3 regions of the Bradyrhizobium sp. BR14999 genome follow, and region 1 is predicted to be linked to each of the others. Evidence: riboswitches for the same ligand, from Rfam matches in the RefSeq annotation. Region 1 holds a riboswitch; each other region holds the start of a gene.
The links. Region 1 has a riboswitch for cobalamin ahead of metE (5-methyltetrahydropteroyltriglutamate--homocysteine S-methyltransferase). Riboswitches for the same ligand answer to the same signal wherever they lie in the genome.

Region 1 (3,270 bases):
TGAACTCCGAGTAGCACATGTGGGTATGGATCTGCGTCGCATCGGCAACACCGGAGGAACAGAGGCGGAAGCTCTCCACTGCCCAGTCGAGATAAGACTTCCAATCGGAGCGGCGGAGGGGCAAACCTTCGCGGAGCGCGGCCTCATCGATTTGGATCATGGTTGCGCCGGCCTTTTCCAGTTCGGCGACCTCGTCTCGGATCGCGAGCGCGATCTGACGGCAGGTCTGGCTGCGCTGAATATCGTCACGGACAAACGACCAATTCAGGATGGTCACCGGCCCCGTAAGCATGGCCTTCATCGGCTTTCTGGTTAGCGACTGCGCGTAGCGCCACCATTCGACGGTCATCGGCTTCGGCCGCGAGACATCGCCGAACAGAATCGGCGGACGAACGTAACGTGAGCCGTAAGACTGCACCCAGCCGTGCTTAGTGAACACGAAGCCGGAGAGCTGCTCAGCGAAATACTGGACCATGTCGTTGCGCTCGAACTCGCCGTGGACAAGAACGTCCAGCCCAATCTCTTCCTGCCAGAGGACCGCGCGAGCCGTTTCCTCCTTCAGGAATTGTTCATATTCGGCCTTTGTCAACTCTCCCTGGGCACGCGCGGCGCGGGCGTTACGTACCTCGGGGGTCTGTGGGAACGACCCGATTGTGGTCGTCGGAAAAAGCGGCAGGCCGAGACGCTTGCGCTGAACCTCGGCACGGCTCGCAAAAGCGTTCTTGCGGCGGCACATAGTCTCGTCAATCGCCGCCGTCCGCTCGGCGACGGCCCTGTCATGGATCTTCGGCGATGTCCGTCGAGCCTTCGCTGCAAGGGCTGATTCGGAAAGCGCGGCAATGGCGTTTCCGTCGCTCGCAAGCGCTCTCGCCAGGATCGTGAGCTCGTCGATCTTCTGGACCGAGAAGGCAAGCCACCTCTTCACCTCCGAATCGAGATCGGTCTCGAGCTGAACGTCGATTGGGACATGCAGGAGCGAGCAGGAGGGTGCGAGCTGCACGCGATGCTTGCCGAACTTTGCAATGACGGGCTTGAGCCGCTCAACCAGTGCCGACAGGTTCGAGCGCCACACGTTGCGGCCGTCGATGACGCCGAGCGAAATCACGAGGTCGGCATGAGCGCCAACTTCAATTTGGCTCAGTTGTTGGGGAGCGCGAACCAGATCGACGTGCAGTCCGGCCACGGGCAGTCCTAGAGTGGTCGCCAGATTGGCGTCGATCGCTCCGAAATAAGTTGCAAGCATGATCTTGATGCCAGGCACCTCCTCAGCGAGACGCCCATAAGCACGCTGGAGCGCATTCCGCGTAGTCTCATCGAGATCAAGCACCAGATAGGGCTCGTCAAGCTGGACCCACTCGGCTCCCCGTTTCGCAAGCTCCTTGAGAACCTCGACATAGACGGGCACGAGGCTCTCGAGCAGCGAAATCGGATCAAACGTCGGATCGGCACTCTTGCCGAGCTTTAGGAAGGTGACCGGTCCTACCAAGACAGGACGCGTTTGATAGCCAAGGGCTTTGGCCTCCTCATATTCCTCGATCGGTTTACGGGAGGAGAGCCTAAAGGTCTGTCCTTTATGGAATTCGGGCACCATGTAGTGGTAGTTGGTGTCGAACCACTTAGTCATCTCCTGCGCAGCGGCGCCGTGACCTTGCGCGTGACCGCAGCTCGCGTCGTGTTCCCTGTCTTGCGAGCCTCTTGCCATGGCGAAATAGGTCTTCAGCGAGACCGGACCGCCATCCCAGCCATACGCCTCAGGAATGGCGCCCACCATGACGCTCGTATCGAGAACCTGGTCATAGAGTGAAAAATCATTTGACGGGATAACGGTGACGCCCAGCGACTTTTGACGCGCCCAGTTGGCAACGCGTAGAGCGGCCGCCGCTTCAAGAAGCTGCGAGTTGGTGATGTTGCCAGCCCAGTAGCTTTCGAGCGCCAGCTTGAGCTCACGGCGCGGTCCGATACGCGGCGTGCCGAGGGTTGCGACAGGAAGTGAGAGAAGAGACATAGCTTTAACCCCATTGTGTGCGGGCAAAGGCCATGGCGGAAACGCAGGCAGGAGGCCACGAAAGCGGGACCCGCTACTAGGCGTACCACCGGACACCCCGCCCGTGGACGAATAAGTTGTCGGGGCAGGTCTCCTGGCTCGCGGGTCATCGCCTGCATCCGGCCTTCCCGAAGCTTCTGCTTCAGTGACACGTTTGGATGCGGGCTCGCCGCTTACAGTTGCGGGGGCAGCGCCGGCATTGCTTCAATCCTGAACGGATCGAGAGCGCACCGGCTTCCCTCTTAGCTCCGGATCAAACAAGACCTGGAGAACCTCGACGCCTCCGATTATCTGCAACAGAACCAATACGTCAACCCTGAGATCGTCTTTGCTGCGGCATCCCGGCAAGCCTGACGGTCTTACCCATGAGGCATTGAGGTCACCGAACAATGTTGGTGTGAAGCTCTAAGCGCGTTTGATTCGGCAGTGGCGTAACATCGATCGCTTAAGCTTCCACACCGGTCAACTACCAGTGCTGGCAATTGTCAATCTGACAGATCTCGTCAACTCTTAGATCAAAGACCGTAGCGGAGCCGCACCAACAAGTCCGAGGCCGCTTTAGGAGCGCAAGCAGGAACCCGACGCTGTCACCGGGACTCCGACGGATCCCGCGATGCGGTCGGCACTTGAGGTTCGTCAGCTCTAGTCGAGTTTAACGGAAACCGCCAAATTCGAGAGTTGGAGCTATGACTGCTACGATCTTGTCGGATAGTGACGCTCCTCGCGGCGACATCGTCAAATGCGCAGCCCGCATCGGCGCGGAAATCCGGAACGTCAAGCTATCGGGCGACTTGCCGGAGCAGACGATCCGCTCGATCAATGAATTGCTATTGGAGCACAAGGTCATCTTCTTTCGCGACCAGGGGCATCTCGACGATGCGGAGCAAGAGCGCTTTGCCCTTCGTTTCGGGAAGCTGGCACCTCATCCGACGCTCGGTGCAATCAAAGGCACGGCGTCGATCATCGAGCTTGATTCGGCGCGCGCCGGGAGCCGGGCCGACTTGTGGCACACGGATGGAACCTTCGTCGATGCCTACCCCAAGATTGCGGTCCTACGAAGCCTCGTGATGCCGCCATTCGGTGGCGATACGGTCTGGTCAAACACCGTTACGGCGTATCTCGACCTCGCACCGCCGCTGCAGCGGCTTGCAGACAAGCTCTGGGCCGTTCACAGCAACGCCTTCGACTATGCAATATTGGCCCGCGTCAGCGAGCTCGACAAAAAG
Region 2 (3,270 bases), 4.1 Mb from region 1:
GGCGGTGCGGATCAACCCGTCGTGCCGGCCGTTCCTGCTGCCGTCGCATCAATCGGCAGAGCAGGGGCATCGGCTGGTGCTGCGTGCGCTGAACGTGCAGCCGCTGATCAGCCTCGATCTCCGGCTTGGGGAGGGATCGGGCGCCGCGATCGCGCTGCCGCTGGTGCGGTCGGCCTGCGCGCTCCACAACGGCATGGCGACGTTTGCGCAGGCCAATGTACCGGATCGCCCTAGCTGATCCGGCTCAGGCCAACCGCTGATTGACGGAAACGACGCGCCACCCGGTGGCGAGCCGGTCGATCCGGGTCAGCGACAGCGGATCGATCACGAAGCGCAAGGCGGCTTGCGGTGTCAGATCCAGCGCGATGCAGAGCGCAGCGCGGATCGTGCCGGAATGCACGACGAGCGCTGCGGAGCCCGCGCCGATCCGCGAGAGCCCCAGCCGGACGCGCGCGACCTGATCCTCAAAGCTCTCGCCGCCCGGCGGACGTCCGCGCGCCGGATCGCTCCAGAATTGCGCATAGGCCTCGTCGCCAGCCGCGCCGATGTCGTCATGCCGACGGCCGGTCCATGCGCCAAAATCCTGTTCACTGAATTCAGGCATCAACTTGGGCGCGAGTCCCAGCGCCTGCGCGGTCTCGACCGTGCGCCGCGACGGGCTGGCATAGCTCGCAGCGTCTGGCGGCAAGCACTGCCGCAGTACCTGCAATTGCGCGCGATCGCCGAGATCAGCCGGCGCGTCAGCCGCATGGATCGTCCCCGCGACGCCGTCGACTGGCGCATGCCGTATCAGCCAGAGGAAGGTCTCGCCTTCCATGCTCATCTCCGAGGAAGTTGGTTGCTGTGGCAATAACGCCGCAGCTTGCACATTGACTCTGTCTTGATCGTAATCCTAGATGGCTTCGACGGTTTCCCCGAGAGGGGATGAAAAGGGAATGCGGTGCGGGGAATTTGTCCCCAATGCCGCGGCTGCCCCCGCAACTGTAAGCGGTGAATCCTTCGTCAGAAGCCACTGGGTCCTCGGTCCCGGGAAGGCGACGAAGCGGTCACGACCCGCGAGCCAGGAGACCTGCCGTCAGCCGTGGTCACACGCGAAGATGTCGGTCGGGGAGTACAGACATTCGGCTTCATCGGACGGCTGACAGGCCCAGGGTGAGACCTCGTTCGCTGTGACGTGCCACTGACGTCATACCGAGGTTTCGAACTGTGTCTTCCACCCGCATTGTACGACCGCGCCGCTTCCTGCTTGCCTCCGCAGCTCTTACGTCACTAGCCGCCGCCGATGTATCTGCCGCGCTAGCGCAGCAGGCCGGCGAACCCCTGCCGCCGGTCGAGGTGTCGCCGGCGCAATCCCGCAAGCAGGCCAAGCCGGCGGGCCGGGAGGCGCAGAGCGCTCGCCGTGCAGCTGCACGCAGACCGGCGGCCGCATCTGCAGCGCCCAAGCCCGTCGTGCCGACCGCCGCGGCACCAACGCCGCTCAACAGCAATGCCGTGGCCGAAAGCGCCTCGCGACTCGGCCTCACCGTGCGCGAGACGCCGGCGACCGTCGAGGTGATCTCGGCCGCGACGATGCGCGAGCAGGGCTATCGCACCGTATCGGAGGTGGCGCAGGGCGCAGTCGGTGTCACCTCCGGCGACAATCCGGCTGAACCTTCGGCCTTCTCCATGCGCGGCTTCACCAACAGCCAGATCAACACGCTCTACAACGGCATCAAGATCGGTCCGCAGAACATGACCTCGCGGATCGCGGATACCGCCAATCTCGAGGCGGTGGAATTCCTGAAGGGTCCGGCTTCGCTGATCTCGGGCGAGGGCGCCGCCGGCGGCGCCATCAACTTCGTCACCAAGCAGCCGCATACCGGACCGATCCGGAATGAAGCTGACTTCTCCTGGGATTCCCTGAACTCGTTCCGCGCCCATTACGGCTCCGGCGGCAGCACCAACGTGCAGGGGCTGGACTATCGCTTTGACATCAGCCGTTCCACGCTCAACGGCTTTGCCGACGATACCAATGTCAAGATGTTCGGCACGTCCGGCCAGCTCAACTACCGCATCTCCGACAGCCTCAAGGTCTGGGGCGCGATCGAATATCGGGAGGATCGCTCGAAGGCCTATTGGGGCGCGCCGCTGGTGCCGATCGCCTTCAGCGGCTCGCATGCGACGAGCGGCATCGTCTCCGGCAATTACGTCTCGAACTACAACGGAACCAATCTCGGTGCCGTCACCATCGATGATCGTACCTTCAACACCAATTACAACGTCCTCGACAACCGCAACGTCGCCCAGGAGGTCTGGCTGCGCGGCGGCTTCGAGCTCAAGCTGGCGCCTGACCTGACGCTGAAGAGTCAGGCCTATGGCTATGGTGCAGAACGGACCTGGTTCAACAACGAGATCGAGGCGTTCAATTCCACAACGAACATGGTCGATCGTGAACGCTTCTATGTCGCGCACAGCCAGCGGCTGGTGGGCAACGTCACCGACCTGATCTGGGACGCGAACATCGCAGGCTTCGACAACCGGCTGGTCACGACGCTCTCGTCAAGCTATCTCGACTTCGTCAGGCCGGGCGCGGCAAACTTCCCCGGCGATTCCGTTTCGCTCGTCGATCCCAACCGCGGCTTTTACGGCCCGCTCACGATCCAGCAGCAGACCGCGCGCATCGACAACGAGGCGCTGTCGTTCGAGGACCGGCTGAAGCTGACGCAGACTTTCGCGCTAATCGGTGGCCTGCGCGTCGAGCACATCGGGCTCGACCGCAATTCGACCGACCCCGCCGGGCTTGTGAAAGCCGGCTTCCCGTTCACGAAAGACTGGGCGCCGGTGACGGGGCGCATCGGCTACACTTGGGAGGCCGTGCCCGGCCTGACCTTCTTCAGCCAGTACGCCACCGGCGCAGACATCTCCGCCAACAACATCTTCCTGCTCGGGCCGACCCAGCCGCTCGACCTGACCACCGCGCGCACCTATGAGACCGGCCTCAAGCACCTGTTCTGGGACAACCGGGCGGAGTGGTCGTTTTCCGCCTACGACATCGTGCGCAAGAACGTCTATGCCGCAGCCGGCGGCATGCAGCTCAACATCGCCGGGCGGCAGGAGTCGAAGGGCGTGGAGCTCGCGGCGGCCGTTCGCCCGATCGAGCCCCTGCGTCTCTGGGGCAACATCGCCTATGTCGATGCGCACTATGCCGACTACAATTTTGTCGGTGGCTCGTTCTCCGGCAATACGCCGCCGAACGTGCCGCGCATCGTGGCCAATGCCGGCGCATCCTGG
Region 3 (3,270 bases), 2.6 Mb from region 1:
ATCGCGTCGCGGTCGCGGGGCAGCGCGCACCGCAAGCTGTTTTCGAGGTGATGGGCAGGGCCGGCGCACTCACCGATGCGCAAGCGCGCCTGCGCACGCTCTATGCCGAAGGTCTCGACGCCTATCGCGCCGGGCACTTCGACGACGCCCGCGCCGCCTTCAACGCCGCGCTCGAAGCGGTCCCCGGCGACGGTCCCTCACGCACGCTGCTCGGCCGCATCGCGCAATTCGAGGCCAACCCGCCGGACGGCGGTTGGGACGGCGCCTGGCGGTTGGAGCAGAAATAGCATTGCCTGCCGTCCGGCGTCGCCGAACGGAAAAAACGATTCTACTCCATAACGATGTTCGCCGTGACCTATTTCCCGGGCTTAGGCTTGACGTCCCTGAGGCGTCAGATGGGGACACGCCGATGACACACCTTGAGGACAGGCTCGAACGGTTCGAGACGCTCTCCGCCGAGTGCGAGCTGATCGCCAAGCTCGCCACCGACAGCACCAAGCGCGAGTTCTATCTGAAGCTCGCCGAGCAGTACCGCCAGCTGGCAGTGGATATGCGGCAGGCGATCGCGACCAGCGCTGCTGCTTGAGGCCGACTGCAATCCGTTCTTAACATTTGGCGCGCATTCTCAGACGCATGCGGGCGTCGCTGATTGGCGATGGCTCGCGGTGGGAAGGCCGGGGCTCGTTGCGATGCAGCGCGCCTCGCGAGTGTCACTCGCCATGTTTGACGGGCAATCCCATGCGTCTCGTTGCAGTGATCATATTCGCGCTCATGACGGCGGCCTGCGATCAGGAGCAGGACATCACCGGCTCGACGTCGACCTGCCCGATGCGAAACTACAGCTACAATCCTCGCGACATGAATCAGTGCGTCAGCGCCTGCAAGTCATGCGATCACGGCACCACGGTCACCTGCACGACCTCCTGCACCCTCAAGGGGGCTCGCTGAGTTCTTGATGCGTGCGAAGGTCGGGAGCGACGCAACCAAGTTCGCTGACGCGCCAAAAGACAGGAGGCCGTCGGCGGTGCCCTGGCACCGGAACGATTCACTTGGATTAATCATTGAAGGAAGCGGGCAGGACGTGGAGTCCGATTGAATGGGTATGCTCGATCCCGGCCGGTTCCTGGTGTCGCATTGCGACGCTTGGCCGATGGCTGCGAACGTCAAACGTTCAAGCTGGTCGGCATTCCCGCGTGAGGTCCGTTTCGTGTGTCGGCGTTGCCGCCGCGAGGAGACCGCGATTGTCTCTGCCTCCGGCGAACTGACGCCGATCAAGCGCATCGATGTTCCGCCACGCGACGTCGCCGTCGCTTGGGCGCAGGCCCAGCGCCCACGAGGGCGGACGTAGCGCCGGGCCTCTGCTTGCGGGACGGACCGGCAGCGGCGAGTGGTCGCTGCCAGATGCAACCAGCCGATTGACTCCCGGGCCGCACGACTCGTAAAAGATCCGCGACGGTTCTCGTCACGGAGATCAAAAGGGAACGTGGTGCGAGATTTTCCCAACGCCGGGATCTTCTCAATGCCATGGCTGCCCCCGCAACTGTAAGCGGCGAATCTCTCGTCCTATGCCACTGGGAATCTCGGTCCTGGGAAGGCGACGGAGAGGTCACGACCCGCGAGCCAGGAGACCTGCCGTCAGCCGTGGTCACACGCGAAGATGTCGGTCGGGGAGTACAGACATTAGCTTCACCGGAACGACTGATCGCTCCGTCGTGAAACCTCGTTCGCTGTGACGTGCCACTGACGTCCTGCCGAGGTTTTATTCGCATGTCTTCCGTTTCCGCCGCCGTCCGGTGCCGTCGCACGGCCTGGCTGGCGTCCAGCTTCATCATTCCCGTTCTTGTCCTCAATATGAGGGGCGCCCGCGCCCAGACTGCCGCCGAGCAGTTGCCACCGGTCGAAGTGACCAGGCTCGACGATCAGCACCGCACACGTGCCAGGGCGACCAGCGATGGCGACACGGGGAGGCGCCGGGCGATGCCGAACGGCGCGCCGACAGGGACCGGCTCGTCCGGCTCTGGCGGCGAGGCGGCCAGCAACAATGGAGGCATCGTCGGCGCCGCCACGAGCGTCATCACGGCCGCCGACATCGCCCATGCGCCGTCGCAGACGCTTGCCGAGATCATCTCGACGCAAGCACCGGGCGCCCAGATCACGACGTTCTATGGCGGTCCGATCGGCGCCAAGACCAGTGTCGACCTGCGCGGCTTCGGCGCGTTCGCAACCGCCAACACGCTGGTGCTGGTCAACGGACGACGGCTGAACGACATCGACATGGCGCAGGTGGACCTTGCCACCATCCCGCTCAATTCCATCGAGCGTATCGAGATCACGCGCGGCAATTCCGGTGCGGTGCTCTATGGGGACAATGCGGTCGGCGGCGTCATCAACATCATCACCAAGAACGGCGTCGGCAGACCGCCCATGGCCGCGCGCATCGAGGCCGGCTTCGGCTCGTTCAACACCAGGCTCGGCAACGTCTCGACATCGCTCAATTCCGGTCCGTGGTCGACCTCGTTTTACGGCAATACCGTCAAGACCGATGGCTATCGCGACAACAATCGCTATTCCCAGGAGAACGGTGTCGGCAATCTGAACTACACGACGCCGGGGTTGACTGCTTTCCTGACCGTGACCGGCGACAATCAGGAGCTGCGACTGCCGGGCGGCCGCACCGTCGATCCCTCGATCGGCCTCGATGAGCTCGCGACCAACCGGCGAGCGACCAGCACGCCCTTCAACTATGCCAACCAGCAAGGTTTTGGCGCGACAGCGGGCTTCACAAAAACCCTGGTGAACGGCGTCGATCTCATCGTCGACGGCGGGATGCGCGACAAGAGGCAGCAGAGTGCATTCTTCTCCAGTCCGACGCCGGTGCCCGCTTTCTTCACCTCGACCTATGTCGACGCCAATCTGACGACATGGTCGATCACGCCGCGGCTCAGCGTGAAGAGCCTTCTGCTCGGAATGCCGTCGCAGCTCTTGACCGGCATCGACTATTACGATGCGAGCTTTCAGCAGAGCCGCGGCGCCGGCCAGGGTCTCGCCGCCTGGCACAATTACGACCTCAGGCAGCAGACGGTTGCGGGCTATCTTCAGCACACATTGGGTGTGACGCCCACGACCGACGTTTCCTATGGCGCGCGGGTGCAGACCGTCAGTCTGTCGGCACGTGACAATTTTGATCCGACGGCTCCGTTCAACGCCGACATCGGCGCGCTCCCGCTCAGGAGCGACGAGACCCAATATGCGCTGCACCTCGGTGCCGAG

Region 2: it holds a riboswitch for cobalamin, as region 1 does, so the genes downstream of both, ACR9YP_RS31330 (TonB-dependent receptor) here and metE (5-methyltetrahydropteroyltriglutamate--homocysteine S-methyltransferase) in region 1, are expected to answer to the same signal.
Region 3: it holds a riboswitch for cobalamin, as region 1 does, so the genes downstream of both, ACR9YP_RS24245 (TonB-dependent receptor) here and metE (5-methyltetrahydropteroyltriglutamate--homocysteine S-methyltransferase) in region 1, are expected to answer to the same signal.

What each region holds. Positions count from the first base shown of each region.
Region 1 is NZ_CM148536.1:2,552,076-2,555,345, forward strand. It holds gene metE (5-methyltetrahydropteroyltriglutamate--homocysteine S-methyltransferase) at 1-2,005, opposite strand, end outside; cobalamin riboswitch at 2,112-2,336, opposite strand; gene ACR9YP_RS11785 (TauD/TfdA dioxygenase family protein) at 2,731-3,270, shown strand, end outside.
Region 2 is NZ_CM148536.1:6,684,887-6,688,156, reverse strand. It holds gene cobT (nicotinate-nucleotide--dimethylbenzimidazole phosphoribosyltransferase) at 1-238, shown strand, start outside; gene ACR9YP_RS31335 (histidine phosphatase family protein) at 245-817, opposite strand; cobalamin riboswitch at 890-1,091, shown strand; gene ACR9YP_RS31330 (TonB-dependent receptor) at 1,207-3,270, shown strand, end outside.
Region 3 is NZ_CM148536.1:5,195,833-5,199,102, forward strand. It holds gene ACR9YP_RS24225 (adenylate/guanylate cyclase domain-containing protein) at 1-287, shown strand, start outside; gene ACR9YP_RS24230 (hypothetical protein) at 410-586, shown strand; gene ACR9YP_RS24235 (hypothetical protein) at 739-948, shown strand; gene ACR9YP_RS24240 (hypothetical protein) at 1,097-1,348, shown strand; cobalamin riboswitch at 1,437-1,651, shown strand; gene ACR9YP_RS24245 (TonB-dependent receptor) at 1,852-3,270, shown strand, end outside.